4 regions of the Streptomyces sp. MMCC 100 genome follow, and region 1 is predicted to be linked to each of the others. Evidence: riboswitches for the same ligand, from Rfam matches in the RefSeq annotation. Region 1 holds a riboswitch; each other region holds the start of a gene.
What was found. A riboswitch is a leader RNA that binds a small molecule or an ion and turns the genes downstream of it on or off. The one in region 1 is predicted to bind cobalamin.
Positions count from the first base shown of each region.

Region 2: it holds a riboswitch for cobalamin, as region 1 does, so the genes downstream of both, ABS735_RS27285 (energy-coupling factor ABC transporter permease) here and ABS735_RS18435 (ABC transporter substrate-binding protein) in region 1, are expected to answer to the same signal.
Region 3: it holds a riboswitch for cobalamin, as region 1 does, so the genes downstream of both, ABS735_RS30490 (ribonucleoside-diphosphate reductase subunit alpha) here and ABS735_RS18435 (ABC transporter substrate-binding protein) in region 1, are expected to answer to the same signal.
Region 4: it holds a riboswitch for cobalamin, as region 1 does, so the genes downstream of both, ABS735_RS08530 (cobalamin biosynthesis protein) here and ABS735_RS18435 (ABC transporter substrate-binding protein) in region 1, are expected to answer to the same signal.

Region 1 covers NZ_JBGORK020000001.1:3,956,427-3,964,200, forward strand. Annotated here, with positions in the region: partial or broken gene ABS735_RS18415 (acyl-CoA dehydrogenase family protein) at 1-123, opposite strand, end outside; gene ABS735_RS18420 (ABC transporter ATP-binding protein) at 153-1,730, opposite strand; gene ABS735_RS18425 (ABC transporter permease) at 1,727-2,569, opposite strand; gene ABS735_RS18430 (ABC transporter permease) at 2,566-3,513, opposite strand; gene ABS735_RS18435 (ABC transporter substrate-binding protein) at 3,515-5,077, opposite strand; cobalamin riboswitch at 5,110-5,309, opposite strand; gene ABS735_RS18440 (DUF2470 domain-containing protein) at 5,445-6,149, opposite strand; gene ABS735_RS18445 (ABC transporter substrate-binding protein) at 6,347-7,330, opposite strand; gene ABS735_RS18450 (ABC transporter ATP-binding protein) at 7,327-7,774, opposite strand, start outside.
Region 2 covers NZ_JBGORK020000001.1:5,887,222-5,894,995, reverse strand. Annotated here, with positions in the region: gene ABS735_RS27320 (APC family permease) at 1-434, shown strand, start outside; gene ABS735_RS27315 (hypothetical protein) at 465-899, opposite strand; gene ABS735_RS27310 (TetR/AcrR family transcriptional regulator) at 1,015-1,662, shown strand; gene ABS735_RS27305 (MFS transporter) at 1,860-3,482, shown strand; gene ABS735_RS27300 (ATP-binding cassette domain-containing protein) at 3,502-4,350, opposite strand; gene cbiQ (cobalt ECF transporter T component CbiQ) at 4,347-5,096, opposite strand; gene ABS735_RS27290 (energy-coupling factor ABC transporter substrate-binding protein) at 5,097-5,444, opposite strand; gene ABS735_RS27285 (energy-coupling factor ABC transporter permease) at 5,441-6,160, opposite strand; cobalamin riboswitch at 6,191-6,376, opposite strand; gene ABS735_RS27280 (MerR family transcriptional regulator) at 6,447-7,082, opposite strand; gene ABS735_RS27275 (potassium channel family protein) at 7,136-7,702, opposite strand; gene ABS735_RS27270 (chloride channel protein) at 7,699-7,774, opposite strand, start outside.
Region 3 covers NZ_JBGORK020000001.1:6,614,829-6,622,602, forward strand. Annotated here, with positions in the region: gene ABS735_RS30465 (sugar ABC transporter substrate-binding protein) at 88-1,389, opposite strand; gene ABS735_RS30470 (GntR family transcriptional regulator) at 1,844-2,608, shown strand; gene ABS735_RS30475 (DUF3311 domain-containing protein) at 2,754-3,053, shown strand; gene mctP (monocarboxylate uptake permease MctP) at 3,050-4,660, shown strand; gene ABS735_RS30485 (GNAT family N-acetyltransferase) at 4,746-5,252, shown strand; cobalamin riboswitch at 5,318-5,461, shown strand; gene ABS735_RS30490 (ribonucleoside-diphosphate reductase subunit alpha) at 5,586-7,774, shown strand, end outside.
Region 4 covers NZ_JBGORK020000001.1:1,868,301-1,876,074, reverse strand. Annotated here, with positions in the region: gene ABS735_RS08560 (VOC family protein) at 1-62, shown strand, start outside; gene ABS735_RS08555 (hypothetical protein) at 96-1,514, opposite strand; gene ABS735_RS08550 (alpha/beta hydrolase) at 1,751-2,878, opposite strand; gene ABS735_RS08545 (class II aldolase/adducin family protein) at 3,054-3,764, opposite strand; gene pitH (low-affinity phosphate transporter PitH) at 3,989-5,269, shown strand; gene ABS735_RS08535 (hypothetical protein) at 5,304-5,525, shown strand; cobalamin riboswitch at 5,675-5,816, shown strand; gene ABS735_RS08530 (cobalamin biosynthesis protein) at 5,924-6,928, shown strand; gene ABS735_RS08525 (cobyric acid synthase) at 6,925-7,774, shown strand, end outside.

The DNA.
Region 1 (7,774 bases):
CACGATGACGCGCATGTTCTCGTTCGTTCCTTCCAGGATCTGGTGGACACACAGGTCACGGACGATCTTCTCAGTGTCGTATGCGCCGAGGTAGGCGTACCCGCCGTGGAGCTGGAGCGGGCGGGAGGGTCTGCTGGCCCTCCCCGGGGCCGTCAGCGGTCGCATACGGTCGGCGCACGCCGCCAGTCGGCCGGCAGCACCTCGTCCACGGTGCCGTGCCGCACGCACCGTCCGGCCTCGAACAGCACGGCGTCGTCCGTCAGTTGCCGTACGGCGAGCAGGTCGTGGCTGATGAACAGCAGGGCTGTACGGTCCGCGGCGAGCAGGCCGGGCAGCGCTTCGACCACGCGCTTTCGGGACACGGTGTCCAGCGCCGAGGTCACCTCGTCGCACACCAGCAGGGCGGGGCGCGCCAGCAGCGCCCGCACCAGTGCGCAGCGCTGGAGCTGGCCTCCGGAGAGGCGGCCGGGGGTGCGGTGCAGGAGTTCCTCCTCCAGTCCCAGCGCCTCGGCCGTCGACAGGGCCTCGGCCGTCGCCCCGGCCTGCTCCCGGCGGCGCAGGAGGCGGGCGGTGTCGGCGAGTTGGGGAAGGACGGGACGGTGATGTTCGAAGGAGGCGGCGCTGCTCTGGTGCACGTACTGGACGGCACGGCGCTGGGCGGCCGTGCGCCGGTCCACGCGGCCGGGCAGCGCCTCGCCATCGTGGCGCACCTGGCCCGCCGACGGCGCGGTCAGGCCGGCCAGGACCCGTCCGAAGGTCGTCTTGCCCGAACCGGAGGGGCCGAGCAGCGCCGTCCTGCCCCCGGGCGGGAACGCCAGCGACACGGGTCCGGGGAGCGGGTCACCGGAGCGGCGGCGTACGGCGACGCCCTCGGCGGCGATTCCGACGCGGGCCTTCGGGGCCGCCGCGGCCGGACCGGGCCGTGTGCCCGCGCCGGTGCCAGCTTCCGCGGCGAGCAGTTCCCGGGTGGCCCGGTGACGGGGTGTGCGGGCGGCCGCGCCGAGGACGGCCTGCGTCGGCCCGTGGTCCACACACCGGCCGTGCTCCAGTACGACGACGTGGTCGGCGGTGTCGCGGACCAACGGCAGGTCGTGGCTGAGCAGCAATATGCCCGTGCCCTCGTCCGCGAGGTCCCGCAGTCTGCGCCCCAGGGCGGTCGCGAGCGCCGGGTCCAGGCCGCTCGTCGGCTCGTCGAGCACCAGGAGGCGGGCGCCCGTGACCAGTGCGGAGGCGAGTGCCAGCCGCTGCTGCTGGCCGCCGGACAGCTGGTGCGGGAAGCGCCGGCGCACCGTCTCCCACTCCAGGCCGGCCGCGACGAGCGCGCCCCGTGCCGCGCTCCTGCGGGCGGCGCGTCCCGTATGGCCGAGGGCCGCCAGTTCGGTGAGGGCGCCGCCACAGCGCCGTACCAGGTCCAGTACCGTCTCCGGGTGCTGCGGCAGGTGCGCGGCGAGGCCCGCCCGGGCCGCCGGACGCCGGTGCGGTGCGAGCGGCAGCAGGTCCGTTCCGGCGAGCAGCGCCCGGCCACTCAGCCGTACGCCCTCGCGCGAGGCGCCGAGCACGGCCAGACCCAGTGTCGTCTTGCCGCTGCCCGACGGGCCGACCACGGCGGTGACGCTACCGGGCGGGACAGTCAGGGCCACGCGGTCGAGCAGGAGACGGTGCGCCCCGTCGGCGCGGGCGGAGATCTCCGGAACGTCGAGCAGCGGCTCGCGGCGGAGGCAGTAGGTCATCGGCCTCTCCTGTGGTGGGCGAGGGCGTGGTCCACGAGGAGGTTGCCGCCGACGCACAGGGCCGTCAGCAGACCGGCGGGGACCAGCACGGCGGCGGGCTGGGTGAACAGGGCGTCGCTGTTGCGCTCGATGAGCACGGCCCAGTCCGGGGAGGACGCGGGCAGTCCCAGTCCGAGGAAGTTCGCGGACGCCAGCAGGTACAGCACGACGGAGAACCGTCCGCCGGTGTCGGTGGCCAGCGGCGCCGCCAGCTCCCGTGTCAGGTGCCGCAGGTGGATGTACGCCCAGCCGCGTCCCTGCATGCGCAGCGCCTCGACGACCGTCCGGGTCGCCGGGGCGAGCACGGCACCGCGCACCAGCCGTGCGACCGCCGGAACCTGAAGAACCCCCGCGACGGCGACCAGCCAGTACCAGTCGCGGTGCCCCGTCGCGGCCAGGGTCATCAGCACCAGCAGCCCCGGGAAGGCGAGCAGCAGATCGAGGCCGCGCATCACCGTCTCGTCGACTCCGCGCCGGGGTCCCGCGGCCAGCAGTCCGAGGGGTGCCCCGACGGCCAGACCGACGAGCAGCGCGGCGAGGGTGCTCGCGATGACGGAGGCACCGCCGTGCAGGACGAGCCACAGCACGTCGCGGCCGAGTACGTCCGTCCCGAGCGGATGCCCGGCTCCCGGAGGCTGTGAGGGAAGTCCTCGCCCCTGCGCCGGCGCCGTACCGTCGGCGATCCACGGGCCCAGCACGGCGGCGAGCACCGGCACGCCGACCAGCCCCAGGGCGATCCACGGACGCCGGCGCGGCCTGTCACCGCGGCTCGCCGCTCCGGCCTCCCCGGCCGGGGTCACGCGGTCACCTCCCGGCGCGGCACGAGCCGGTGCGCGACCAGGTCGCCGACGAGGTTCACCGCTACGGCGGTGCCCGCGAACAGCAGGGCGTACGTCTGTACCTGGGGCAGGTCCCGGTTCTGCACCGCTTCCACGAAGCCGCTGCCGAGGCCGCGGAAACCGAACACCGCCTCGACGAGCACGGCGCCGCCCAGCAGTCCCTCCACGCACCGGGCGAACTGCTGCGCGGCCGGCCCCAGGGATCCGGGCAGCACATGCCGCAGCACGATGGTCCGCTCCCGCATCCCCAGGAGCCGCAGATGTTCGGCGACGGCGCCGTGCCGCTCCGCCGCGACGCCCGCGCGGACCTGTCGCGCGAGGTCGCACAGGTGCCGGGCCGTGAGGACGACGACGGGCAGCACCAGCACGGCCGGCTGGGCCAGCAGGGCGGCCGTGTCCATGCCGACGGCGGTGGCGGGCAGCAGCCCGGCCCACAGGGACACCGACGCGACCAGCAGCAGTCCCAGCACGAACTCGGGGACGGCGTGCAGCACCACGGCCGCGGTGTTCAGCGCCCGGTCGGCCCGGCCGCCCTCCCGCAGCCCCGACACGGTGCCCAGCACGGGCGCGAGCACCGTGACGAGCAGCAGCGCCGGAAAGCCCAGGAGCAGCGTCACCCCCGCCCGGCGACCGATGTCCTCGCCCACCGGCACGCCGGTCGTCAGGGACGTCCCGAGGTCGCCGGTGAACAGGTGGCCGAGCCAGTGCACGAAGCGGGACCAGGCGGGTTCGTCCAGCCCCAGCTGCCGGCGCAGGGCCTCCACCTGTTCGGGCGTGCCCAGTTCGCCACGGAGTACGTCGGCCGTGTCGCCGGGCAGCAGCGAACCGACGGCGAACACGGCCACCAGCACCACGAGGCACTGGAAGACCGCCAACAGGGAACGCCGCAGGAAGTACCGGCGCACGTCAGCCGACGCGGACCCGGTCGAACCGGGCCCAGTCGTGCGAGTTCGGAGGTGCGGCCCGCAGTCCGCGCACCGAGGAGGCGATGGCGTCGTTCGCGTCGGAGAAGGACCACACCAGCAGACCGGACTCGTCCCGGGCGGTCTTCTGCGCACGGGAGAGAAGAGCGAGGCGATCGGCTTCGTCCCGGGTGGTGCGGGAACGGTCCAGCAGTTCGTCGAACTTCTTCGAGGCGTACTGCGTCTGGTTGCGGGCCGCTCCGCCCCGCACCCGCTGCTGGAGGAAGTCGGAGACCGGCAGGGTGGAGGTGGTGTTGAAGGCGGCGACGCCCTTGGTCTTGATCTCGCTGAAGTAGGTACTGGAGGCGCGGGTGTTGACGGTGAGCTTCAGCCCGGCCTCGCGCAACTGCTCGGCCATGAGGTCAGCGGCCGGTTCCCACGCCGCGTCGACCGAGCTGGTCTCCACGGTGATGTGCAAACCCTCGGCACCGGCCTGGCGCACCAGCCGCCGGGCCTCGTCGACGTCTCGCTGCCAGGGTGCGAGGTCGTCCGGATATCCGTGCAGGCCCAGTCCGAACAGGTCGTTGCCCACCTCGCCGTGCCCGGCCAGCGCGACCCTCACCAGCTCGTCCCGGTCGATGCCCAGCTGCACGGCACGTACCAGCCGGGGATCGTCGAACGGCTTGCGGCCGGTACGCAGCAGCAGTTGCTGTGCGGTGGCCCGCTTCGCGGTCAGCAACCGCGTCGAGCCCTCCTTCTCGAGCCTCTCGACGGAGGTGCCGGCCATGTCGGCGGCGTAGTGGACCTGACCGGACAGCAGCGCGTTCAGCCGCGCCGACTCCTCGTTGGCGGGCACGATCTCGAGTTCGGCGATGTGCGGGGCGCCGTCCCAGTGGTCTGCCCAGCGCCGGTAGCGGGCGGTGCCGCCCGGGGTGAACGAGACGTAGGTGAAGGGACCCGAGCCGACGGGCTCACGGAAGTCGGTCGTGCCGTCGGGGACGATCTCGGTGCCGGGGCCGGCGAAGACGGTGGGGAACTCGAAGTTCGGCGCCTTCAGCACGAAGACGACGGAGCGTTCGCCGTCGGCCCTGGACGTGTCGAAGTCGATCGCGGAGAGCAGTACCTGGGACGGGGAGCCCGTGGCGGGGTCGGCGGCGCGCCGGTAGCTGTAGAGCACGTCCTCGGCGGTGACCGGTTTCCCGTCGTGGAACTCGGCCTTGCGCAGCCGTATGCGCCACCGGGTGCCGGAGGCGTCGCTCTCCCACGACTCCGCGAGCCGTTTGCGGACGGACATGTCGTCCGCGTAGGTGCCGAGCGTGTCGTACAGGGCCTTGGCGCGGGCCTGGTCGACGAAGTTCGGGGCGACGTGCGGGTCGAGGGTCTCCTGGGAGCCGCCGGCCGTGAAAGCGGCGCGGAACCGGTCGCCGCCGCCTCCGTCCTTCTGGTCGCCGCCGCACCCGGCGAGCAGGCCGGTCGTGGCGAGCGCCAGGGCGCCTCCTGCGGCCAGCACCTCTCGTCTGCCGGGCTGCGGTCGCTGCGCGGCCCGCGTCGGGGCATGCCTCGTCACTGTCGATCCTCTCCGGGGTGTCCTCGCCCCTGCCTGCGGACCGGCAACGGGTCAGTCTCCTGGCTCCCGGATCGTCGCTCGCCTTCGCCTTCCCGTCCGCGGCTGCAGACAGTGGCACGCGGAAGGTCTGCTCCCCGGTCACAGTGGCGGGACCGCGCCGGACTCGCACCGGCTTCCTGATCCCCGTCGCCTCGTGCCCTCATTCTGGCGCACCTGCCGACGACGCCGGGAAGCGGGGCCTCGCGCCGTGATGAGGGATCCTCCCCCTGGCCGGACCGGCGGTACCGACCACCTTCCGGCACGGCCCGCCGTGCTCGGTCTCGGGCACCCGCCCCGGCGAGGGAGCCCGTGAGCCGGCGAGTGGTGTTCAGGTGAGCAGGTGCCGCGTGTGGGAGAGGCGGCGGGAGGCGGCCAGCAGGGCGTGGATCTGAGGGCCGATGTGGTCGATGTGGTGCACGGTCCTGTGGAAGGGCAGCCGGACATCGCGGTGGCCCCGCGCGCGTTCGAGCCGCAGTGTCGGTCCGTAGCGGTCGATCCCCACCGGGACCACCCGCCGCACTTCCCTGCCCGGCAGGGGGCGCACCAGGCGCAGGAGCAGGGGGACGAGTTCGGGGTGGTCGTCGACGAGATGGGTGAACAGGCCCGCCTCGCTCGTCGCCAGGGGGTCGAGGTCGGTCGCCTCCAACTCCGTAAGGGGCACATAGGTGCGACCGCAGGCGTCCTCCAGGACGCACTGGCCGAACTCCATGCAGGTGCTCTCGGCGGAATCGGGGTCGTACGGCGCGGCCAGCAGCCCGGTCAGGGTGACGCGGGCACGCAGCCGGTCGCGTACGGGGGTGGAGGCGATGTCGGTGAGTTCCAGCCGGATCGGCACCCGCCCGGCCGGCGGGGCACCGGGGCCCTCGAACGGGGCGTGCAGATGGACGTGGCCCATCAGACCGGTGCCGTCGAGGTGCCGGACTCCGGTGTGCCGGCCGTCGGTGACCACGGTCATCGAGTGGGCGGCGGCCAGGATCGAGCGGGCGCGTTCGGCGGCCGTCGGCGCGCCGGCGCGCAAGGGGGTACGACGCATCCGGCATCCTCCCGGAGGTCAAAGAGTCAGGTTTGCCTACCCCACTTACCCGAGTCTCGTTGTCAGGACGCGGCGCCGGTACGCCGAAGGCCCGCCCCGGCGCGTCGAGATGCGCGGGGGCGGGCCGTTCGGACGTCGCGTGGCGGAAGACCGCCGAGACCACGCGAAGTTCCGCTCCTTCCTGGACGCGGTGGCGCCTACGCGCCCTGGAGGTCCTTCAGAGCGTCCTCGACGCGGTCGAGGGTGTAGTTGGCGTCCGTGTAGCCGGCCACCGTGTTCTTGCCGCCCACGTAGACGTGTCCGGCCTTCACCGCGGGCAGCTGCTTGTAGAGGGAGGTGGCCTGTACGTCCTTCATGAAGGCGTTCACCTCACCGCGCAGGTTGGAGTCGAGGAAGAGGACGTCGGCGTCGCCGACCGCGGACGCCAGCTTCTCGTTGGAGAGGACGGCCTCCGGCTCCTTCTGGTCCTTGACGATGTCGCTCTCCTGCTCGGAGTAGCTGAAGCCGAGGGGCACGAGCAGCGTGCCCTGCATGTTCTTCTCGCCCCAGGCGTAGAAGTTGTTCTCCTCGTAGGAGCCGACGACGCCGACGGTCTTGCCCTTGATGACGTCCGCGTACTTCTCCGCGATGCCCTTCTGGCGCTCGGCGAAGGCGGTCTGCAGTTCGTCGGCCTTCTCGGGCACGCCGAGGGCGTCGGCGACCTCCTCCGTTCGCTGCGTCCACTTGGCCCGGTCGCCGCCGCGGAGCGTGAAGGTGTACACGGGCGCGATGTCCTTCAGCGCCGCGGTGGTCTCCTCGTCGTACACGTTCGGCGCGAAGATCAGGTCCGGTTCGAGGGCGGCGATGTCCTCCAGCTTGGGCTCCTGCTGGGCGACGACCGGGACCTTCTCGGCCTCGGCGGCCTTGTCCTCGGGGATGATGCCTTCCTCGAAGGCGCCCTGACCGACCAGGTCGAAGCCGAGGTCGAGGACCGGCTGGGTGGCCGCGTAGTGCAGGGTGACGATGCGCTTCGGGGTGTCGGGCACCTTCACCTTCGCGCCGGTGGCGTCGGTGACCGTGCGGGTGGTGGCCTTCGCGTCCTTGGCGTCCCCGGAGGCGCCCTCGTCGGAGGAGGAGCAACCGGTCAGGGCGAGGGCGAGGACGGCGGCGCCCGTGACGAGCGTGACGGGGGTGGACTTCATGGTGCGACCTTCCGGAGTTGCGGGGCGGCGGGCGCCGAGCGGCGGCCCTGGTGCCGGGTGATGATGTGAGGACCGCCGTTGACCGGGTCCTCGATGATGGTGGCCTGGATGTCGAAGACGTCGGCGAGGAGTTCGGTGGTGAGCACCTCGGCCGGGGGGCCTTCGGCGACGATGCGGCCGGCGGACATCACGAGGAGGTGTCCGGCGTAGCGGGCCGCGTGGTTGATGTCGTGGAGCACGGCGACGACGGTGCGGCCGGCGGTGTGGTTGAGATCGGCGAACAGGTCCAGCAGGGAGATCTGGTGCGAGACGTCGAGGAACGTCGTCGGCTCGTCGAGCAGCAGGATCGGGCTCTCCTGGGCGAGTGCCATCGCCACCCAGGCGCGCTGGCGCTGTCCGCCGGAGAGTTCGTCCACGGGGCGGGTCGTCAGTTCCGTCATCCCG
Region 2 (7,774 bases), 1.9 Mb from region 1:
CCGGCATCATGTCCTCCCGGCTGGCCTACGGCATGGCCCGGGACGGGCTGCTGCCCGCCGCGCTGACCAGGGTGCTGCCCGGTCGCCGTACGCCGTGGGCCGCGATCGCGGTCACGACCCTGCTGTCGATGCTCCTCGCGCTCACCGGCAGTGTCGCCACCCTGGCGTCCACCCTGGTCCTGCTGCTGCTCGTGGTCTTCCTCATGGTCAACACGGCCGTACTCGTCCTGCGCCGCGACGCGGGCGAAGCGGACCACTTCCGGGCCCCGACGGTGCTCCCCGTACTGGGCGCCGCGTCCTGCGTCGCGCTCGCCACGCAGATCGAGGCCGAGGTGTGGCTGCGCGGGCTGCTGGTCGTGGCCGTGGGGATGGTCCTGGCCGCGCTCGCGGCCGTACGGCGGGCCAGGGCCGCGGACCCGGCCGGGCGTGGGTAGAGGTTCTGCGGCCCGGCGGGTCCGGCACCGTCATCCCGCCAGAGCGGCACAGCCCAGCGCGAGCAGCGCGAGGACCTTCACGGTCTCCAGCGCGACGTAGTAGAGGTGCGCGCGGGAGCGGTGTTCCGCAGGGTCCTCGCCCGCGAGCACGGCGTCGGAACGCCGGTTCAGAAGCGGGCGTACGACGCCGAGCTGTACGGCCAGCACGGCCACCACGACGGCGGTGAGCGCCACGACGGCCGCGGAGGGGCCGCCGGTGGCGACCGCGACGACCACGACGACGGCGAGGACGGCCTCGCCGAGGTTCAGCGCACGGAAGACCATCCGGCCGATGCCGAGCCCGATGGGGATCGTCACCCCTGGGGCCCGGAACTTCAGCGGCGCCTCCAGGAAGGAGATCGCCAGCACCATGCCGAGCCACAGGAAGGTGACGGCGCCTGCCACGGCTGCCGACGTCGAGTCCATCGCGGAGTCCTCGTCTTTCTCGTTGTCCTGCTCGTAGCGCCCCCGTGACAGAATGGACGACCCACGCCCACGCGCTTCATCCCACCCCCCCACATCGTCCCGCCCCGAGGTTCCCGTGACCAAGCCCGTCGCCCGTGAGCCGCAGCGACGCAACGCGCGGTCCAACAGGGCGCGCATCCTGGCCACCGCCCGCCGGGAGCTGGGGCGGAACCCGGACACCACCCTGGAGGAGCTGGCCCGGGCCGCCGGTGTCGTACGGCGTACCCTTTTCGGCCACTTCCCGGGGCGCGCGGCGCTTCTCGAGGCCCTCGCCGAGGAGGCGTCCGAGGTGCTGCGGGGCGCGATGGCCGACGCGGCGGAGCCGGCCGAACCGGCCGACCGGGCGCTCGCGCACTTCACGCTGCTGATGTGGCCCGTGGGCGACAGGTACCGCATGCTGCTGGCCCTGGCCCGGCACGACCTGGGCGTGGAGCGCGTGGCCGAGATCCTGGCCCCGGCCCGCGCCGAGGTCACCGCCATCCTGGAGCGCGGCCAGCGGGACGGGGCCTTCCCGGCCCACCTGCCGCCCGCCGTGCTGAGCGCCGGACTTGAGGCGATGATCGTCGCCCTGCTGGAACAGGTCAACGCCGGTGCCCTGGAGGACGACGGCACCCGGGCCACCGTCGCCACGCTCATCGCGGCCGGTGTGCCGCAGCGGCGGGCCCGGACCGTGGTCGAGGGCGTGATCCCGGCGGTGCTCGCGAAGCCCGTCGCGGCCGAGTAGGTCCCGGAGCCCCCGGACCGGCAGGTCTCGAGAACCTCGGGCCGCATACGTCTCGCCATCCCTCTGTAGGTGCTCAGCCGTGCGCAGGATGCGGCGGAGGCACCATATTTGCACGCCCATGTGCAACAAACTACTCTGCTCTTGTCTGCACACCTACGGGCAATTAAGTCGCCCTCGCTCGTTTCCCGGGAGCCCTCATGCCCCTACTGGCCAACACCCCCGTCGAGAAGATGCCCGGGCCCTACGCCCGGCGCTGGTGGGCTCTCCTCGTGCTCTGCCTGAGCCTGCTGATCGTCGTCATGGCCAACACGTCCCTGATCGTGGCCGCCCCGGACATGACGGCCGACCTCGGCCTGAGCAGCAGCGACCTGCAGTGGGTCATCGACGGCTACACCGTCCCGTACGCCGCGCTGATGCTGGTGCTCGGCGCGATCGGCGACAAGTACAGCCGCCGCGGCGCCCTCGTCACCGGCCTGGTGATCTTCGCGGGCGGTTCGGTGATGGGCAGCCTGGTGCACGAGACGGGGCTGGTGATCGCGGCCCGGGCGGTCATGGGCGTCGGCGCCGCCGTCGTCATGCCGGCCACGCTGTCCCTGCTGGTGGCGGTCTTCCCGAAGGGGGAGCGGGCCCGCGCCATCACGGCCTGGACCGCCACCTCCGGACTCGCCATCGCCGTCGGGCCGCTGGTCGCCGGCTGGCTCCTGGAGGACCACGCCTGGGGCTCGACCTTCCTCGTCAACGTCCCCATCGCGGTCCTCGCCGTCATCGGCGCGCTGATCCTCGTACCGCCGTCCAGGGCGGCCGGCACGGGCCGCGTCGACTACGTCGGCGGCCTGCTCTCCATCCTCTCCGTCGGCAGCCTGGTCTACGCGACCATCGAGGGCCCGCACTTCGGCTGGGGCGCCGGTCCCGTCACCGCGGCCGTCGTCGCCGGTGCCGGTCTGATCGCCTTCGTGGCCTGGGAGCTGCGCCACCCGCACCCCATGCTGGACGTGCGGCGCTTCCTGCTGCGGCCCTTCAGCGGCTCCATGCTGGCGGTGCTGTTCTTCTTCTTCGGCACCTACGGCGCCATCTACTACGCCACGCAGTTCCTGCAGTTCGTGCTCGGCTACGGCGCCCTGGAGACCGGCGTACGACTCCTGCCGCTGGCCGGTGCCGTGTTCGTCGGCGCGGCGGTGACCGGGCGGCTGACCCCGAAGCTGGGCGTGAAGGCCATGGTCGGCTCCGGCATGGCCATCGGCACCGTCGGCGTCTTCCTGCTGGTCCTGATCGACCAGGGCTCCACCTACGCCGACTTCCTCGCCCCGATGCTGCTGCTCGGCCTCGCCATCGGCCTCAGCGTCTCCCCGGCCACCGACACCATCATGGGCTCCTTCCCGGAGAGCGAACTGGGCGTGGGCGGCGGCGCCAACGACACCGCGCTGGAACTCGGCGGCTCGCTGGGCATCGCCGTCCTGGGCTCCCTGCTCGGCACCGCCTACCGGGACGAACTGGCCGGCCTGGTGGGCGACCGGCTCCCGGCCACCGCGCTGGACACCGCCCAGGACTCGGTGGGCGGCGGACTGGCCGTCGCCGAGCGGCTCGCCACCGACCCGGCCGCCGGACCGGAGCAGGCGCAGGCCCTCGCCGACGCCGTGAACCGGGCCTTCGCCCACGGCGTCTCGACGACCAGCCTCGCCGGCGGCATCATCATGGCCGCCGGCACGGCCATCGTCCTCGCCGTCCTGCCGGGCCGCCGGGCCCGCCGGGCCGCCGAGGAGAACTCCGCGGAGAGCGCGGCACGGGACCGGGCCGCCGAGTCGGTCCCTTCCCAGGGCTGAGCCCCCCGCCCACGTTCCGTCACTCCGCCAGCGCCGCCAACTCCTCGGCCGTACGCGGACCGGTCGCCGAGTCGGGCAACAGCCCCCGCGCCCGCAGCAGCCCGGCCGCCGCGACGCCCCACGGCAGCCGCAGCCCGGCCCGCCGCAGCAGGTCGGTGCGGGCCAGCGTCGGGGCGGTCGGGCCGGTGCGGACACCGTCCGGGGTGAGCAGGGCGGCGTCGTCGGACCAGCGCAGGGCGAGGTCGACGTCGTGGGTGGCCATCACCACGGTGGTGCCGGCGGCCCGCAGCCGGTCCAGGGTGGCGAGCAGCCGCTCCTGCCCGTCCGGGTCGAGCCCGGCGGTCGGCTCGTCGAGGATGAGCACCCGGGGCCGCATCGCGACCGCCCCGGCGATCGCGGTCCGCTTGCGCTGCCCGTACGACAGCAGGTGCGTGGGCCGGTCGGCCAGCGCCGCGATGTCCAGCGCGGCGAGCGCCTCCTCCACCCGGGACCGGACCTCCGCGTCGGGCAGACCGAGGTTCAGCGGCCCGAAGGACACGTCCTGGCCGACCGAGGCCGCGAAGAGCTGGTCGTCCGGGTCCTGCACCACCAACTGCACCGTGGTCCGCAGCCGGGTCAGCCCCTTGCGGTCGTACGTCACCGGCTCCCCGCCGACCGACAACGTCCCCGCGCGCGGCCGAAGTCCGCCGCTGAGCAGCCGCATCAGCGTGGTCTTCCCACTGCCGTTGCGGCCCAGCAGCGCCAGCGCACGCCCCTCACGCACCGCGAAGTCCAGCCCCGCCAGCACGTCCGGGCCCTCCTCGTACGCGAACGACGCGCCCCGCAGGGCGACCAGGGCCGGTTCCGCTGCTTGCGCCGGTTCGCTCACGACAGGGGTCCTTCCAGTACGAGGGTGAGGCCGGCCAGCGCCGCAAGGAGCGCGACGCTCGCCGCCGTGAACGGCACCGAGACGCGGGCCTCCGGCACCAGCACGCGCAGGGTGCCGTCGTAACCGCGCCCGGCGAGCCCCGACTGGAGCCGCGCCGCCCGGTCGAAGGCCCGCACGAACGCGGTGGCGCCGAGCCCCCCGAGCGAACGCCAGGTCGCCGCCCGCGTGGTGTGCCCCAGCCGCGCGGCCTGCGCCTCACGGATCCGGCGCACGGAGTCCAGCAGCAGGAAACTCATCCGGTACGTCACCAGCGCCACGTCCACGACCGGCGCGGGCACCCCGGCCCGCACCAGCCGGGGCAGCAGGTCGGACATCGGCGTGGTGAACGCGAACAGCAGCACCCCCAGCGAGGCCGCCGAGGTGCGCAGCAGCAGCCCACCCGCGCGCACCGCACCGCCGTCGGCCGCCGACAGGAACCCGTCCAGGCCCCCGACCTGCACCAGCAGCGGCAGCGCCCCCGTCACGCAGAAGCCCAGCGGCACCCGGTACGCCCGCCACAGCCGGCGCCCGGGCACGCCCGCCGGGCCGAGCAGCACCGTCAGCGCCGTCACCAGCACCAGCGCCGCACCCGGCCACGGCGGCAGCGAGATCGCGAGCACGGTCAGACCGAGACCGAGCACGGCCTTGTCCACGGGATGGCGGCGGCGCCAGCGACTGCCGTGCGCCGCCGCGTCGATCGGCAGCACTCAGTCCCCTTCAGGGGTGTCCCGCGGTGCCGCCGTCGCCGCCAACGCCCGCCCCTCACCCTGCCGTCGGCCCCGGCGCAGCCCGAAGTAGTACGCCAGCACCCCCGCGCCGAGCGCGGCCTGCAGTGCGAACAGCGCCGACTCGACCTCCCCGGACGGGGGTTCGTACAGCGGGGAGAACCACGGCTCGTAGTCCGGCTCGATCTCGGTGATCGCCGTCTCGGCCTCCGCGTCGGCCCCGGCGAACGGCTCCTCCTTGTGGTCGCCGAGCCCCAGCACCAGCGGCAGCACCGCCAGCGCGGCCACGGCGAGCAGCAGCAGGGCGTTGATCTTCGCGTTGCGGCTCATCGGGCCACCGCCTGTTCCTTGGTCCCCGTGCCCGTGCCCGCGCCCGTCCCCGCCTTCGCCGGCAGCACGCCCAGCCGGGTCAGTTCGCCCTTGCTGGACTGCACAAGGAGCCGCATCACGATCACCGTGAGCAGGCCCTCGCTCACCGCGAGCGGGATCTGCGTGACGGCGAAGATGGACCCGAACTTGCCGAGCGCGCCCAGGAACCCGCTGCTCGGGTCCGGGAAGGCCAGCGCCAGCTGCACGCTCGTGACGCAGTACGTGGACAGGTCGGCGACGAACGCCCCGAAGAACACGGTGACCATCAACGGCACGTCCCAGCGGCGCAGCAGCCGGTAGACGCCGTACCCGGCCCAGGGGCCGACGATGGCCATCGAGAAGACGTTCGCGCCGAGCGTGGTCAGCCCGCCGTGGGCGAGCAGCAGCGCCTGGAAGAGCAGGGTGATGGTGCCCAGGACCGCCATGATAGGCGGCCGGAACAGGATCGCGCCCAGGCCGGTGCCGGTCGGGTGCGAGCAACTCCCGGTGACGGACGGCAGTTTCAGGGCCGACAGGACGAACGTGAAGGCTCCGGAGGCGCCGAGGAGCAGTGTGCTCTCGGGATGCTCCCTGACCTCACGGGTGAGTGACCGGACTCCGTGGACGACGAACGGCGCGGACGCGACACCCCAGGCGATCGCGTGCGCCGGTGGCAGAAAGCCCTCGGCTATGTGCATGGCTCAGCAGACCCTCTCCAGCACCTCGTGGATGGACGACGCGCCTTGGCCGGTCTCCTGGCTTACGGGTACCACCGCCCGTGCTCCGCCTTCCCGGACCGCAAGCGATCCAGTGGCTGCCCCTGAGGGCCGGAGCCGGACTTCCCGATTCACAGTGGCGAGGGCCGCACCGGCATCACACCGGATTTCCCGTTCACCAAGGCGTGGCGACAGTAGTGCTCCCACGCGGGTGGGCACAAGCGGGCCTCGGGTCCCGCGGACGTACCGCCGGGCCCTCGCAGAGGCCTCAGGCCTGCCGAAACGCGCGGCGCCGCCGGTCCGACATCCGCCGCCGTCCGTCCTCGCTCAGCGTGGCGAAGATCTCCGCGCGCCTGTGGTGCAGGGCACGGAGTCCGTCCTCACCGAGGGACTCGGCGTAGCGGCGGCGCGCCTCGCTCAGGCGGTCCACCTCTTCCGGTGTCAGGGGCCGGTCCATCGCGGTCATCTCCTCGATCACGTTCAGATAGGCCTCGGTCGAGCCGTCGGCCGAGGCGTCGAGCGCACCCAGTACGCCCAGCAGTCGCAGTCGCAGTCGCAGTCGCAGTCGCAGTCGCAGCCGCAGCCGCAGCCGGAGCTCGGCGGTCTGCCGCAGCCGCTCCTCGACGACTTCGAGCTGCCGTCGGATCAGCTCCGCCGGGTCGTGGTCGGGTTCGGCGTCCAGTACGGCGCGGATCCGTGCCAGGGGCAGCCCGAAGCCGCGCAGCGCCAGGACGCGGTGCAGGCGCCGGACGCCGGCGGCGTCGTAGCAGCGGTGGCCGCCGTCGGTGCGGGCGGACGGCGTGAGCAGTCCCAGCCGGCGGTAGTAGCGCAGGGCGCGGATGCTCAGTCCGGTCTCCCGCGCGAGTTCGCCGATGCGACGGGTGCCGTCGGCCGAATGCGTCATGCAGCTCCTCCACACGTGTGCGACCGAGGCCAGGAGGTGACGCGGCGGCAGTTTCAAGGCCCGTTCCAGCGGGAGCGGCCCCGCTCGGGCCGCCGGGCCACCATGTCCCGCATCCGGGTGGTCAGCGCGGTCGCCGCGGCCGTGAGGAAGACGAAGCTGTAGGTGATCTGCAGGATCGTCACGACCCGCGCGGCCTGGCCCCGCGGGGTGATGTCCCCGTACCCGACGGTGGCGAGCGTCACCACGGTGAAGTACAGCGCGTCGACCCTGGTGTGCAGCCCGCTGAACTCGCCCGGCTGCTTGGCGAGGGCGTAGTACGTGGCCGAGAAGACGTGCACGGACAGGACGATCAGCAGGGAGATGACCACCCCGGGCCGGCTGTCCGGACGGTCGAGGAGGACGTGCCGGATCTGCCGGAGCAGCAGTACGGCCACGACGGTCAGCAGCAGGGCGAACAGCGCCCAGCTCAGCACGGGCCGCTGGGGGCCCAGGTGGTCGAGGGGGAGCAGGAAATAGGCCACGACCACGGCGGCCGCGATCCCGGCCCGTACGAGCCAGGGCCGGACGGATGCCCAGCCGGTACGGGGGCGTGCGGTCCGGCCGCCCGTCCGGTCCGTCACGGTCCCGCTCCCGTCGTCGACGCCCCGCCCGACGCCCCGGCCGCCTTCGGCTCGGTCCGGCGCACCAGCTGG
Region 3 (7,774 bases), 2.7 Mb from region 1:
CCCAAGCGGCCGGCCGCCCAACCGGCCTTGTCCGGCGGCGCGGCCGGACAAGGCACCGGAGGTCAACGAGGGTTCGAGCGGGGAGGCTCAGGAGGACTCGTTGATCAGGGAGTTGATCTCCTCGTCGGCCGCCTTGGTGGCGTCGGCGACCGACTTGCCCTTGAGGATGTCGAGGAGCATCGTCTCGAGCGTTTCCTTCTTCTCGATCGCGGACCAGCCCGGGGCGATCGGGGTGAACCAGGCGTCCGGGACCGCGTTGGCGATCGGCGCCGTCTCGGGCTTGGCCTTCAGCGGCTCGAGCTGCTTGGTGTTGTTCGGCAGGATGTTCTTCTCGGCCAGTGCGGCCTGGGACTTCTCGTTGGTGAACAACGAGATCCATTCCTGTCCCAGGTCCTGCTGGTCGGACTTCGAGACGGTCGCGAGGTCGGACCCGCCGATGAAGGAGGGCAGGGCCTTGCCGTCCGGGCCGGGCATGCCCGCCGTGGCGATCTTGTCCTTCAGCTTGGGGTTGCCGTTCGTCTTGGAGTCGACGACACTGCCGGCCTCCCAGCCGTTGCCGTAGAGAAGGGCGGCCTTCTCGTTGGCCATGACGTTGGCGTGGTCCTGCTCGTCCTTCGTCTGGTCACCGTGGTTGTACTTCTTGACCAGGTCGACGAAGTGCTGGATGCCCTTCTGCGCCTCCGGCGTGGACAGGGCGGCCTTCCACTCCTTGCTGCCCTCGTCGTAGGTGGCGATCTCGCCGCCGTAGGCGGCCACGTAGGACATGGCGGCGTACCAGTAGCGGCCCGGCAGGTACAGCGCGGAGAACGCGTTGTCCTTCTTGTACTTCGCCTGGACCTTGTCGAGCGCCTTGAGCAGGTCGGCCTCGGTCGTCGGCAGCTGGTCGGAGCCCGTGCCGGCCTTGAACATGTCCTTGTTGTAGATGGCGACGCGGGCACCCGCGTAGTACGGGACGCAGTAGAGCTTGCCCTCGTAGGAACAGGTGTCCTTGAGGCCCTCGATCCACGTGTCCGAGTTGTCGTACTTCTTGGCGTCGATCTCGCCGAGGGCGCCGTTGAGGATGTACGTCATGGTCTCGGTGTTGCCGAGCTCGACCACGTCGGGGAACGAGTCGCCGGACAGGGCGGCGTCGAGCTTCTTGGTCTTGTCGCCCCACTGCTGGTACTGGACGTTGACCTTGACGCCGGGGTACTTCTTGTTGAACTCGCTGTTCGCCTGCTTGACCAGCTCGGGCCAGCTACTCTGGGCGTCCACCATCAACCAGACGGTGAGCTCGCCCTTGCGGTCCTTCGGGTCCTGCTTGGACGCGTCGTCGTCCGAGCCTCCGCACGCCGCGATGCTTGCCATGATGCCCGCGATACCGATCGCGGCTATCAGCTTGCGCTTCACGCCACCCTCCTCAGGGATGCCACAAACCCCCCTGCCTCCCTGCGGTTCGAGCGTGAACGCGTACCGCTCCTGGGGCCGGGACCTGGACCAATGGTGTAGACCAGTACGGGGAGCTTGGCCCAGACCAATTGGACTGTCAAGGGTGTTCAAACTCAGTCCCCGCGTCCGTGATGGGACCGAGATATGCAGGGACCTTTCATTGCGCAAGCGGCAGATCGGACGGACCGGGACCGGGTGTACCACCTCCCACCGAATGACGTGCCGCAACGGCTCCGAACGCGCGTACCAGCGGCGTCCGACCACCCTGTGGACTAGACCAAGGGTGTTCCCACGGGTATACAGAAGGGATCACGGAGCGTGCGGGGGCCATCCCGGCACGAAGCCGTGCCACGATGTGAGCCGTGGCCGACAGGGATAGCGGTCGCTTCGGCACCCGGAGCCGGGAAGGCAGAGCATGAGCACCGACGTCAGCAGTGCGGAGAACGAGGGTGGGGCGACCGTCCGTACCGCGCGCGTGCCCAAGTACTACCGTCTGAAGAAGCATCTGCTCGACATGACCCGGACCCAGACGCCGGGCACGCCGGTCCCGCCCGAGCGCACCCTGGCCGCCGAGTTCGACACCTCGCGCACGACGGTGCGCCAGGCCCTGCAGGAGCTGGTCGTCGAGGGCCGCCTGGAGCGCATCCAGGGCAAGGGCACCTTCGTCGCCAAGCCCAAGGTGTCGCAGGCGCTGCAACTCACCTCGTACACCGAGGACATGCGGGCCCAGGGCCTCGAACCCACCTCGCAGCTGCTGGACATCGGCTACATCACCGCCGACGACCGGCTCGCCGGACTGCTGGACATCACGGCCGGCGGCCGGGTGCTGCGCATCGAACGGCTGCGCATGGCCAACGGTGAGCCGATGGCCATCGAGACCACCCACCTCAGCGCGAAGCGCTTCCCGGCCCTGCGCCGCTCCCTGGTGAAGTACACGTCCCTCTACACCGCGCTCGCCGAGGTGTACGACGTCCATCTCGCCGAGGCCGAGGAGACCATCGAGACCTCCCTGGCCACCCCGCGCGAGGCCGGTCTGCTCGGCACCGACGTGGGCCTGCCCATGCTGATGCTCTCCCGGCACTCGCAGGACCGCACCGGTCAGCCGGTGGAGTGGGTGCGGTCGGTGTACCGGGGCGACCGCTACAAGTTCGTGGCCCGCCTCAAGCGGCCCCAGGACTAGTGCATACCCGGCATACCTCCTCGCGCGCGGGCGCGAAGTTGCAGTTGAGGACCGATATACGGACGAGGTCTTCCGCTGTCTTGACACCGTCACCTACATTTCGTGCGCACTGCACGAGGTGATCAGCGAGGGGACGGAGCCGCGCATGTCAGAAGACACAGAAGTGAGCAGAGAGCCGGTGGTGACGCCGGTGCGCGTCGTCATCGGGCTCTGTCTTGTCGCACCGTTCGTCGCCATGCTGTGGGTCGGTTCGTACTCGAAGACGGACCCGGCCCTCATCGGCATCCCGTTCTTCTACTGGTACCAGATGGCCTGGGTGCTGATCTCCACACTGCTGACGGTGACCGCGTACAAGCTGTGGCAGTGGGACCAGCGCGGACGCGCCGCCCACTCCGCCGCCGTGGGCTCCGCCTCCTCCGCCCCGAAGGGCGGTGAGTCGCGATGAACGACGGCGTGAACGGCGTCGCACTCGCCGTCTTCATCTTCTTCTTCGTCCTCGTCACCGCCATGGGCTTCCTGGCCGCCCGCTGGCGCCGCGCCGAGAACGAGCACAGCCTCGACGAGTGGGGCCTCGGCGGCCGCTCGTTCGGCACCTGGGTCACCTGGTTCCTGCTGGGCGGCGACCTGTACACCGCGTACACCTTCGTGGCCGTCCCGGCGGCCATCTACGCGGCGGGCGCGTCCGGCTTCTTCGCGGTGCCGTACACGATCCTGGTCTACCCGCTGATCTTCACCTTCCTGCCCCGCCTGTGGTCGGTCTCGCACAAGCACGGATACGTGACGACCTCGGACTTCGTGCGCGGCCGGTTCGGCTCCAAGGGCCTGTCGCTGGCGGTGGCCGTCACCGGCATCCTGGCGACCATGCCGTACATCGCGCTGCAGCTGGTCGGCATCCAGGCCGTGCTCGACGTGATGGGCGTCGGCGGCGGCGAGGACACCAACTGGTTCGTCAAGGACCTGCCGCTGCTGATCGCCTTCGGTGTGCTGGCGGCGTACACCTATTCGTCGGGACTGCGCGCGCCCGCGCTGATCGCGTTCGTGAAGGACACGCTGATCTACATCGTCATCGCGGTGGCGATCATCTACATCCCGATCAAGCTGGGCGGCTTCGACGACATCTTCGCGTCGGCGAGCGACAAGTTCACCGAGACGGGAGCGGGCGGAGTGGTGCCGGCCGCGGGAGGGCAGTGGACGTACGCGACCCTCGCGCTCGGCTCGGCCCTCGCGCTCTTCATGTACCCGCACTCGATCACCGCCACGCTGTCCTCGCGCAGCCGTGAGGTGATCCGCCGCAACACCACGATCCTGCCGCTGTACTCGCTGATGCTGGGCCTGCTCGCGCTGCTGGGCTTCATGGCGATCGCGGCCGGGGTCAAGGTGGAGAACGGCCAGCTGGCGATCCCGCAGCTGTTCGAGAACATGTTCCCGGACTGGTTCGCGGGCGTGGCCTTCGCGGCGATCGGCATCGGCGCGCTGGTCCCGGCGGCGATCATGTCGATCGCGGCCGCGAACCTGTTCACCCGCAACATCTACAAGGACTTCATCAAGCCGGACGCCACGCCGCAGCAGGAGACCAAGGTCTCCAAGCTGGTGTCGCTCCTGGTGAAGGTGGGCGCGCTGATCTTCGTCCTGGGCATGGACAAGACCGTCGCGATCAACTTCCAGCTGCTGGGCGGCATCTGGATCCTGCAGACCTTCCCGGCCCTGGTCGGCGGCCTGTTCACCCGCTGGTTCCACCGCTGGGCGCTGCTCGGCGGCTGGGCGGTCGGCATGGTCTACGGCACGGTCGCCGCCTACGGGGTCGCCTCGCCGACGCAAGCGCACTTCGGCGGCTCCTCCGAGGAGATCCCCGGCATCGGCGAGATCGGCTACATCGGCCTCACCGCCTTCGTGCTGAACGTCCTGGTCACGGTGGTCCTCACCTTCGTCCTGAAGGCGGTCAAGGCGCCCGACGGCGTCGACGAGACCAAGCCGAGCGACTACACGGCGGACGCCGGCGACCCGGGTGTCCAGGTGGAACTGCCGCCGGCCACGGCGGGCAGCTCGCACTGATCCCTGGTTCGAGTTCCTGCTTCGAGACGGGCCGTCGGAGAAATCCGGCGGCCCGTTGTCGCACCCGTCGGGCACACTCGGCGCTATGGACTTCGTGATCCGGCGGGCGACGGCCGAGGGGTACGACACCCTCGGCGAGATCACCGCGCAGGCCTACCTGCGCGACGGCCTCCTCGACTTCGGGGAGAGCGACTCGTACCTGGACGAGCTGCGCGACGTGGCCAAGCGGGCGGCGGCCGCCGAGGTGCTGGTCGCCGCGGCGGACGGCCGGGTGCTCGGCGGCGTGACCTTCGTGCCGTCCGGCGGGCCCATGGCGGACATCGCGGGCCCCGGCGAGGCCGAGATACGCATGCTCGCCGTCGCCCGCGAGGCACGCGGCCGCGGGGCCGGCGAGGCCCTCGTACGGGCCTGCGTGGACCGCGCCCGGACCGTGCCGGGCTGCGTGGGCGTCGTGCTGTCGACCCAGGCCACCATGCGCACCGCCCACCGCCTCTACGAGCGCCTGGGCTTCGTCCGCACGCCCGACCGCGACTGGAACCCCCTGCCGGAGCTGGACGACATCATGCTGCTCACTTACGAACTGACGCTCTGACACCGGCGCGACACCCCATCGGGACACAACATCTGGGGGTGCTCGCGTCACCCGGCACAAGATGTATGCTCGTGCTCGCTGTCGCCGCAGGGGAATCCGGTGCGAATCCGGAACTGTCCCGCAACGGTGTACTTGCGTGTATCCGTACGTCTTCGCATGTGCGCGCACGCCTGTTCAGTCCGAGGACCTGCCGACAGCGCGCCCGGCCGTCCCGGCCCGGGTGCCATGACGTCCGGGCCTCGTGGAGTGGGCCGGTGGACGCGACGCCGCGTGCGCTCGTGTGCTGCCCCCTGCCCTCCGCCAGGCCCCGTGCCGAGCGAGGGAGTGCTCCACGTGACCATCGCGCCAGCCGATCCGGCTTCAGCGACCCCGGTGACGGCGACCGGGGAATCCGACGGACCCGGTGCCGCCCTGCTGCGGACCCTGACCGGGCTGACCGCCGACCTCACCGACGCCGATCCCGGCCGGGTGGCCGCCGCCGCACTGCGCGGCCGGTCCGCCCGCGCGGACGAGGCCGAGCTGCGCGAGCTGGCCACGGAGGCGGCCGCCGGTCTGATCTCCGAGGACCCGGTCTACTCCCGGCTGGCCGCCCGGCTGCTGAGCATCGGCATCCGCGCCGAGGCCGCCACCCAGGGCGTCGTCACCTTCACCGACTCCGTCGCCACCGGCCACCGCGAGGGCCTGATCGCCGACCGCACCGCCGCGTTCGTACGGCTGCACGCGGACCGCCTTGACGCGCTGATCGATCCGGCCGCCGACGACCGCTTCGGCTACTTCGGTCTGCGCACCCTGTACAGCCGCTACCTGCTCCGCCATCCGATCACCCGCAAGGCCGTCGAGACGCCCCAGCACTTCATGCTGCGGGTCGCCGCCGGACTCGCCGAGGACGACACCGTCCGCGCGGTGGACGAAGTGGCCGCCCTCTACGGCCTGATGAGCCGCCTCGACTACCTCCCCTCCTCCCCCACCCTCTTCAACTCCGGCACCCGGCACGCCCAGATGTCGTCCTGCTACCTCCTGGACTCCCCCAAGGACGAGCTGGACTCCCTCTACGACCGCCTCCACCAGGTCGCCCGCCTCTCCAAGCACGCCGGCGGCATCGGCATCGCCTACTCCCGCGTCCGCGCCCGCGGTTCGCTGATCCGCGGCACCAACGGGCACTCCAACGGCATCGTCCCGTTCCTGAAGACGCTGGACGCCTCGGTGGCCGCCGTGAACCAGGGCGGCCGGCGCAAGGGCGCGGCGGCGGTCTACCTGGAGACCTGGCACGCGGACGTCGAGGAGTTCCTGGAGCTGCGGGACAACACCGGTGAGGACGCCCGCCGTACGCACAACCTGAACCTCGCGCACTGGATCCCGGACGAGTTCATGCGCCGGGTGGACACCGACGGGACCTGGTCGCTGTTCTCCCCCGCCGACGTGCCGGAGCTGACCGACCTGTGGGGCGAGGAGTTCGACGCCGCCTACCGCAGGGCGGAGGAGGCGGGGCTCGCCCGCAAGACGCTGCCCGCCCGCGAGCTGTACGGCCGCATGATGCGCACCCTCGCGCAGACCGGCAACGGCTGGATGACCTTCAAGGACACCGCCAACCGGACCGCGAACCAGACCGCGGTCCCCGGCCACGTCGTCCACTCCTCCAACCTCTGCACGGAGATCCTCGAGGTCACCGACGACGGGGAGACGGCGGTCTGCAACCTGGGCTCGGTCAACCTCGGCGCCTTCGCCGACCCCGCGAGGGGCGACATGGACTGGGAACGCCTGGACGCCACCGTCCGCACCGCCGTCACCTTCCTCGACCGGGTCGTCGACATCAACTTCTACCCGACCGAGCAGGCGGGCCGCTCCAACGCCCGCTGGCGCCCGGTCGGCCTCGGCGCGATGGGCCTGCAGGACGTCTTCTTCCAGCTGCGCCTGCCCTTCGACTCCCCCGAGGCGAAGGCCCTGTCCACCCGCATCGCCGAGCGGATCATGCTCGCCGCGTACGAGACCTCCGCCGACCTCGCCGAGCGCAACGGCCCCGCGCCGGCCTGGGAGAAGACCCGCACGGCCCGGGGCGTGCTGCACCCGGACCACTACGGCGTCGAGCCCGTCTGGCCGGAGCGCTGGGCCGCGCTGCGCGAGCGCATGGCCACGACCGGGCTGCGCAATTCCCTGCTCCTGGCCATCGCTCCGACCGCGACCATCGCCTCCATCGCCGGTGTCTACGAGTGCATCGAGCCGCAGGTGTCCAACCTCTTCAAGCGCGAGACGCTGTCGGGTGAGTTCCTCCAGGTCAACTCCTACCTGGTGGACGACCTCAAGCGGCTCGGCGTGTGGGACGCACGCACCCGCGAGGCGCTGCGCGAGGCCAACGGCTCGGTGCAGGGCTTCACCTGGATCCCCGAGGACGTGCGCGCGCTGTACCGGACCGCCTGGGAGATCCCGCAGCGCGGCCTGATCGACATGGCCGCCGCCCGCACCCCGTACCTCGACCAGGCCCAGTCGCTGAACCTGTTCCTGGAGACGCCGACCATCGGCAAGCT
Region 4 (7,774 bases), 2.1 Mb from region 1:
CCCGCGATCTGGAGGGCAACGTCTGGAGCTTCGGGACGTACGCGCCGGAGGTACGCGGGTAGCCTCCGGCGGTGCGCCCGTAGGGGACCTCCGGCTCAGCTGCCCCCGGTGTGGACCTGGAAGGCCGCCCGGCGGACGGCCTTGGCCAGCGCGGGGTCGGGATGCGCGGCGGCGAGGGCGACCAGGACCTGCACGGTGCGGGGGTGGCCGACCGCGCGGACCTCGTCGAGCAGGGCCGGGACGGTGGCCTGCACCGCCGACTCCAGGTGCCGCACGAGCAGCGGGGCCTCCCCGTGGTCGGCGACGGCCGCCGCGGTGTCGACCCACAGCCAGGTGGCCTCCGGGCGGGTGAGGACCTCGTGGGCGTCCTCGGGGTCGGCGCCGTCGTGCTCGGCCAGCCACAGCAGGGCGTACGGGCGCAGCGTCGGCTCGTCGAGGACGCCGCGCACGTCGGGCTCGGCGGGGGCGCCGACGACCCGGAGCGCGTCGAAGGCGAGGCCGCGCAGCAGGGCGTCCTCGCCGCGGGCGGCGTCGAGCAGTTCGGCGACGGCGCTGCCGACGGGGCGGGCGGCGAGCCAGGCGCGGTACTCGTCGCGGGCGGCGTTGGGGCGGAGCCGGCCGCAGCCGCGGAGCATGCCCTCGGCCGACTGCTCGATGTTGCCGGCGGGGCTCTGCGCGGCCACGCAGATCTGCTCCAGCTTGACCCAGACCGCCCAGCTGCCGAGCGGGGTGAGCGTGGCGTGTCCGTCGCCGCAGGTGAGGGCGCCGACGGAGGCGAGGGCGTGCAGGGCCCAGTCCAGGAGCGGGGCGAGCGGGGTGTCGGCGGCGGTGGCCGGGGCGGGCGGGACCGCTCCCGCGGCGCCGGGCTCCAGCTGGGGACCGTAGGGCACCTCGCAGCGTTCGGTGCGCAGTTCGGTGACGCGCTGCTCCAGCAGGTCCAGGAGCTGCGCCACGGGGACGGGGCCGGCGGACAGCTGGAGGAAGGAGAGCACCTGGGGCATCGCGGAGACGACCTCGGCGACGACCGCGGGCTCCTCCGCGGGCTCGGGGTGGGCGAGCGACCAGGCGTCGAAGAGGGCGACCCAGCCGCGCAGCACGGCGCTGTCGTCGCGGTTCCAGGCGCGCAGCCGCCAGCCGGGACGGGCGGTGTCGCCGTGCACCTCGATCAGTCCGGCGAGGCGGGCGGTGTCCCAGTCGGCGCGGACCTTGGCCACGGTGAGGCCCAGTTCGCGGGCCGCGTGGTCGGCGGTGGCGTCGGACAGGGTGGCCTTGCCGTCGGCGGTCGCGCTGCCGCGGCCGGGGCCGAGGGCGGAGTCGGCCCAGCGGGCGACGCGGGCCGCGTCGGCAAGACCGGAGCGTGCCATTCTGGCCAGCTCCGACCGGGCCGGTGTGCCTTCCGGCGGGCGCGGCGCGGGGCGGCGCGGACGCCGCTGATTCATCGCTTGGGGGGCGGCGGCCAGGGGTCGCGGGCGGACGAGTCGAAGCCTGGAGTCGCGCGGGATACGGGACGTCACGGGTGCAGTCTTCCGGTTGACGGTCCGAAAACCCAAACGGAATGCCTCGGCGGCCTCCTGGGAGGGCGGGTGCGAGGCCCGGGCACGGTGTCCGGGCACCGGATCAGGCCAGTGGTACGGCGCTAAACGGAACCGGAGCGACGCGTGCTGGGAGGGGCGCGTGACAGGGGCGTGGCGGGGTCGCGCCAGCAAGGTCGCGCCAGCGGGGTCACACCAGCGGGGTCACACCAGTGGGGTCACACCAGTGGGGTCATGAAGCGGCGCAGGGTCTCCTCGTAGTCCGCGGGGTCGGCGTTCCACATGGCGCCGTGCGGGGCGTCGCGGACGGTGTGGAGGGCCACCAGACGCGAGTGGGTGTCGGCGAGGCGGCGGGAGAAACGCCAGGGGGCCACCGTGTCGCCGGGGCCGTGGAAGATCAGGGTGGGCACGGCCGGGCGGTGCAGGCCGGCCGTGCCGGTGTCCCGGTCGGCGTGCAGCCCGGCGCGGCCCTGTGCGGCACGGACGGCGAGCGGCAGCAGCGCGCCGGGGGTGCGGCGGGCGGCGGCCAGGGCACGCAGGGTGGTCTCCCAGCTGAGCACCGGGGAGTCCAGGACGAGCCCCGCGATGCGCTCGCGCACGCCGGAGAGCGCGGCGGTGCGCAGCGCCATGGTGGCGCCGGTGGACCAGCCGAGCAGGACGACCTGGCGGGCGCCGTGGTCGAGGGCGTAGCGGACGGCCGCGTCCACGTCGCGCCACTCGGTCTCGCCGAAGTGGTGCAGGCCGTCGGGCGAGGGCGGCGCGCCGACGTCGCCGCGGTAGGCGAGGGCGAGCACCGGGACGTTCCTGCGGTGCAGGGGAGCCATCAGGTTCAGGGCGTGCTCGCGGGTGGCGGCCAGGCCGTGCACGGCGACGATCCAGGTCGGGCGGGCCCCGGGCAGGAACCAGGCCGGGAGCGGGCCGAGTTCCCCCGGGACCTCGACGTCGGCGTACTCGAGGCCGAGGGCCGTGCCCGGGTTCCCGACGTACAGGTTCGGGGTGAACCATGCCCGGTCACCGGCCTCGAGGGTGCCGTGCGTGACGCGTTCGAGGCGGCGTACGACGGTGTCGGCGCCGTGCTCGACGGTGCCGAGGACCGGGCCGAGAACCGCGTGCGACCCGTCGCCGGCGAGCCCGTACCGGCCGGGGCGCAGCGCGGCCAGGTCCCGGGTGAGGGTGATCTGCCCGGCGGCGGTGCCGTGCACGGTGAGCCGGGGCTCGGTGGGCAGGGGCCGGCCGGGGGGCGCCTTGAGCGCTGCGTCGCTGGCGAGCCGGCCGACGGCGACGCTCGCCGCTCCGGTCGCCAGAGCTGCGGTGACGGCGGCTGCCGTTGCGGTGACAGTGCGCATGGGGCCAGTCTCCTGGTGGAGTCCTCGGGCGGCCAGTGGACGCGTGACAGTGGGTGACGAGGGTGCTCGTGTCCCGTAGCCGGTACCCCCTGAGCCGCCCGGCACGCACCCTGGGCCTGTCCGGAGTTGCCGGACGGCTCAGGGGCAGGCGGGCGAGCCCGGACAGGCCCTGGCGTCAGCTTCGCTGCCCGTATCCCCGGAGGCGCTCCGTCACCTCCGCCAGCTGGTCCGGCGTCAGCAGCGACGGCGAGTGGCCCGGCACGGAGGAGGCCGTCAGCCAGAGACGGCACATCCACTCGAGCTGGGCGGTGCGGTCGTAGGCCTGGTCGAGGCAGGTGCCGTAGGTGATCGTGCCGTGGTTCCGGAGCAGGCAGCCGGTGCGGTCGGTGAGGGCGTCGAGCATGGCGCGGGCCAGTTCGTCGGTGCCGTAGGCGGCGTACGGGGCGACCCGGACGGGACCGCCGAGCGCGGCGGTCATGTAGTGCACCGGCGGGAGTTCGGGGACGAGCAGCGAGACGGCCGTCGCGTGCACGGCGTGGGTGTGGACGACGGCCCGGGCGCCGGGGTCGGCGCGGTACACGGCCAGGTGCATGGGGAGTTCGCTGGTGGGGACCAGGGTGCCGAGCACCTGGCGTCCGTCCAGGTCGACGCCGGTCACGTCGGCCGGGGTCAGCCGGTCGTAGGGCACGCCCGACGGGGTGACCAGGACCGTGTCGCCGACGCGCACCGAGACGTTGCCGGAGGTGCCGACCACCAGCCCGTCCGCCACCGTGCGCCGGGCCGTGGCGACGAGTTCCTGCCAGGCCGACTCGCAGGCCGCCTCACCGGTCGTCTTCCTGACCGGCTCACCGGCCGCGTCCGCCCGCCCGGCCCGCGAATACGTCACAGTCACCGTCTCCTTCCGGGCCGCCCGCGCGCCCCTCATGCCCGTCGTCGAACGGCCTCGCGGTGATCCTGCCAGGGACGTCTCCGGAGAGCACCGGAGCGGGCACGCAGAGGGAGGCACGGACACCGCTTCCGGTCACCGTGACGCCCTGCCCAGTTCATCTTCCGTTCACTCTGGTTACCTACGTTCGTCGCGCCAACGACCTCGAACGATTGCCTGGGTAAATGGAAAGCTTCTCGCTGATCCTCGCGATTGTGGTGGTAACCGCACTCGCGTTTGATTTCACGAACGGTTTCCACGACACCGCGAACGCGATGGCAACGACCATTTCGACCGGTGCGCTCAAGCCCAAGGTGGCGGTGGCGATGTCCGCCGTCCTCAACCTTGTAGGCGCCTTCCTCTCGGTGGAGGTCGCCAACACGATCTCCAAGGGTCTCGTCGACGAGACCGGCATCCGTCCCGAGGTCATCTTCGCCGCACTGGTCGGCGCGATCCTCTGGAACCTGCTGACCTGGCTGGTCGGGCTCCCGTCCAGTTCCTCGCACGCCCTGATGGGCGGCCTGATCGGTGCCGCCGTCGCCTCGGCCGGCATCGGCGCGGTCAACGGCGACGTGCTCGTCACCAAGGTGCTCCTGCCCGCGATCGCCGCCCCGATCGTGGCCGGCGTCGCGGCGATGCTCGCGTCCCGGATGACGTACTCGCTGGGCCGCAAGGCCGACGGCAAGGCCGCCGCGAAGGGCTACCGCGCCGGCCAGATCGCCTCCGCCGGTCTGGTCTCGCTGGCCCACGGCACCAACGACGCCCAGAAGACCATGGGCATCATCACCCTCGCCCTGATCGCCGGCGGCTCGCTCGCCCCCGACTCCGACCCGCCCGTGTGGGTCATCCTGGGTGCGGGTCTGGCCATCGCGCTCGGCACCTACCTGGGCGGCTGGCGCATCATCCGCACCATGGGCAAGGGCCTGACCGACCTCCAGCCGCAGCAGGGCTTCGCCGCCCAGACCAGCGCCGCCACGGTCATCCTGGCCTCCTCCCACCTCGGCTTCTCCCTCTCCACCACGCACTCGGTCTCCGGCGCGGTGATGGGCGCGGGCCTCGGCCGCAAGGGCGGCGTGGTCCGCTGGTCCACGGCCACCCGGATGTTCGTCGCCTGGGGCCTGACGCTGCCGGCCGCGGCCCTGGTCGCCGCGCTCGCCGAGTGGGTCTGCCGCCTCGGCGACTGGGGCACGGCCCTCGTCGCGGTGTTCCTGATCGCGTCCAGCTTCGCGATCTGGCGGATCTCCCGCCGCGAGGTCGTCGACCACACCAACGTCGTCGACGGCGACACGGTGGGCGCCGGGGAGCCCGGGTCCGTCGAGCCGTCCGAGCCGGCCGGTGTGGTCACCACGGCCATGGCCGCCGTGTCCCCGCCCCCGGCGGGCCTGACCGAGGACCTGGCGGCCACCGTCCCGGCCCCGGCCGCCACCGCCGATCCCAAGGCCCCGTCGGCCGCCACCACCGTCTGAGCCCGCGACCCGGGTACGAAGGAAGCGAACCTCCATGAGCATCGACTGGGCAGCCCTCGGCTCCGTCTTCGGCGTCAGCCTCGTGGTCACGGTGGCCCTGGTGGGCCTGTTCACCCTCGGCATCGTCGGCCTCTCCCGCCAGGAGCGGGCCGCCGCCGAGGGCGGCTCCGCGGCCCTCGCGGTCACCGGCGCGTACGCGTGCTTCGCGGCCTGCACGGCGGCGGTGGCGTACGGGATCTATCTGATCGTCGCCTGAGCGCTCTCCGAAACACCGCGCACGCCCCGGGGCGGGGCGCGGGACGGGCTCGAACCGTTCCGCGCCCCGCCTCTTCGCGTGCCGGCGCACACCCTTCGGGTGTGGGCCTTCGCACACTCCCCCGTCGCAGGTCAACGCCAGGTTGACGGGTGTTCGCGGGCCGTGGTGGACTTCCGGGGCCATCTACGGCGGCAGGAGAGGAAGCCCGGTGCGAATCCGGCGCGGTCCCGCCACTGTGACCGGGGATCAGGACCCCCGGGAGCCAGGAACTCTCACCGCCGGACTCTTCGAACCAGGGCGTGGACACCCTGAGTGAGGACATGACGCGATGCCCGGCTGCCGCCACCGCTCGACGCCCAGTACCAGGTGCTTCCCTGCCCGTGTGACCGGCTGAGCCCATGCGTGCCGGACGCGTCTTCGCGTACGGCGCCGCCGCCGGCCTCCTCGGTGACCTCCTCCTCGGCGACCCGCGCCGCGGACACCCGGTCGCCGCGTTCGGCCGTGCCGCGGGCGCCGTGGAACAGCTGCTGTGGCGGGACCACCGGGGCTGGGGCGCCCTGCACACCGTCGTGTGCGCCGGTGGCGCCGCCGCCCTCGGGCTGGCCGCCTCCCGGCTCGTGCGCCGCTCCCCCGCCGCCTCCGTCGCGCTGACCGGTGCGGCCACCTGGGCCGTGGTCGGCGGCACTTCGCTCGCCCGCGAGGCCGGTGCGATCGGCCGGGCCCTGGAGGCCGGGGACGTCGAGGCGGCACGTGCGCGGCTGCCGCACCTGTGCGGGCGGGACCCGCGGGCGCTGGACGCCGACGGGATCGCCCGGGCCGTCGTGGAGTCCGTCGCCGAGAACACCTCGGACGCGGTGGTGGGCGCGCTGGTGTGGGGCGCCGTGGCCGGAGTGCCCGGGCTGCTCGGCTTCCGGGCCGTCAACACCCTGGACGCCATGGTCGGCCACAAGTCGCCCAGGTACCGCCGCTACGGCTGGGCCTCCGCCCGCCTCGACGACCTCGCGGGCTGGCCGGGCGCCCGCCTGACCGCCGTCCTGACCACCGTGGCCGGCGGCGATCCCCGGGGCGCCGTACGGGCCTGGCGTGCGGACGCCGCACAGCACCCGAGCCCCAACGCCGGGCCCGTGGAGGCCTCCTTCGCGGGCGCCCTGGGCGTACGGCTCGGCGGGACGCTCTCCTACGGCGGGCGGGTGGAGCACCGGCCCGTCCTCAACGGCACCGCGGGACGCGCCGTACGGGCCGGTGCCGGCGACATCGACCGGGCGGTACGGCTGTCCCGGCGCGTGGGCTGGCTGGCGCTGGGCGTGTGCGCGGGCGCACGGCTGCTCGCGCGCGGGGCCGCCGGGAGCGCGCACCGGGCCGCCCGGAACAACCGGGGCGTCAGGAAGGGACGTACGTCATGAACGGTGGCCTGCTCGTCGCCGGCACCACCTCCGACGCCGGCAAGAGCGTCGTCACCGCCGGTATCTGCCGCTGGCTGGTGCGCCAGGGCGTCAACGTCGCGCCCTTCAAGGCGCAGAACATGTCGCTCAACTCCTTCGTGACCCGCGAGGGCGCCGAGATCGGGCGGGCGCAGGCCATGCAGGCCCAGGCCTGCCGCGTGGAGCCGACCGCGCACATGAACCCAGTGCTGCTCAAGCCCGGCGGGGAGCGCAGCAGCCAGGTCGTGCTGCTCGGCAGACCCGTCGGCGAGATGAGCGCCCGCGGCTACCACGGCGGGCGCCAGGAGCGGCTGCTCGGCACGGTGCTCGACTCGCTCGCCCAACTCCGTGCCTCCTACGACGCGGTGATCTGCGAGGGGGCCGGCAGCCCGGCCGAGATCAATCTGCGCCGCACCGACATCGTCAACATGGGGATCGCCCGGGGCGCCGGACTGCCCGTCCTCGTCGTCGGCGACATCGACCGCGGGGGCGTCTTCGCCTCCTTCTTCGGCACGGTGGCGCTGCTGGCACCCGAGGACCAGGCGCTGGTCGCCGGGTTCCTCGTCAACAAGTTCCGCGGCGACGTGTCGCTGCTGGAGCCCGGGTTGGACATGCTGCACGGCCTCACCGGCCGGCGGACGTACGGCGTGCTGCCCTTCCGGCACGGGCTCGGCATCGACGAGGAGGACGGGCTGAGGGTGTCGTTGCGCGGGACGGTGCGGGAGTCCGTCGTCGCCCCGCCCGTCGGTGAGGACGTGCTGCGGGTCGCCGTCTGCGCGGTCCCGCTGATGTCCAACTTCACGGACGTGGACGCGCTGGCAGCCGAGC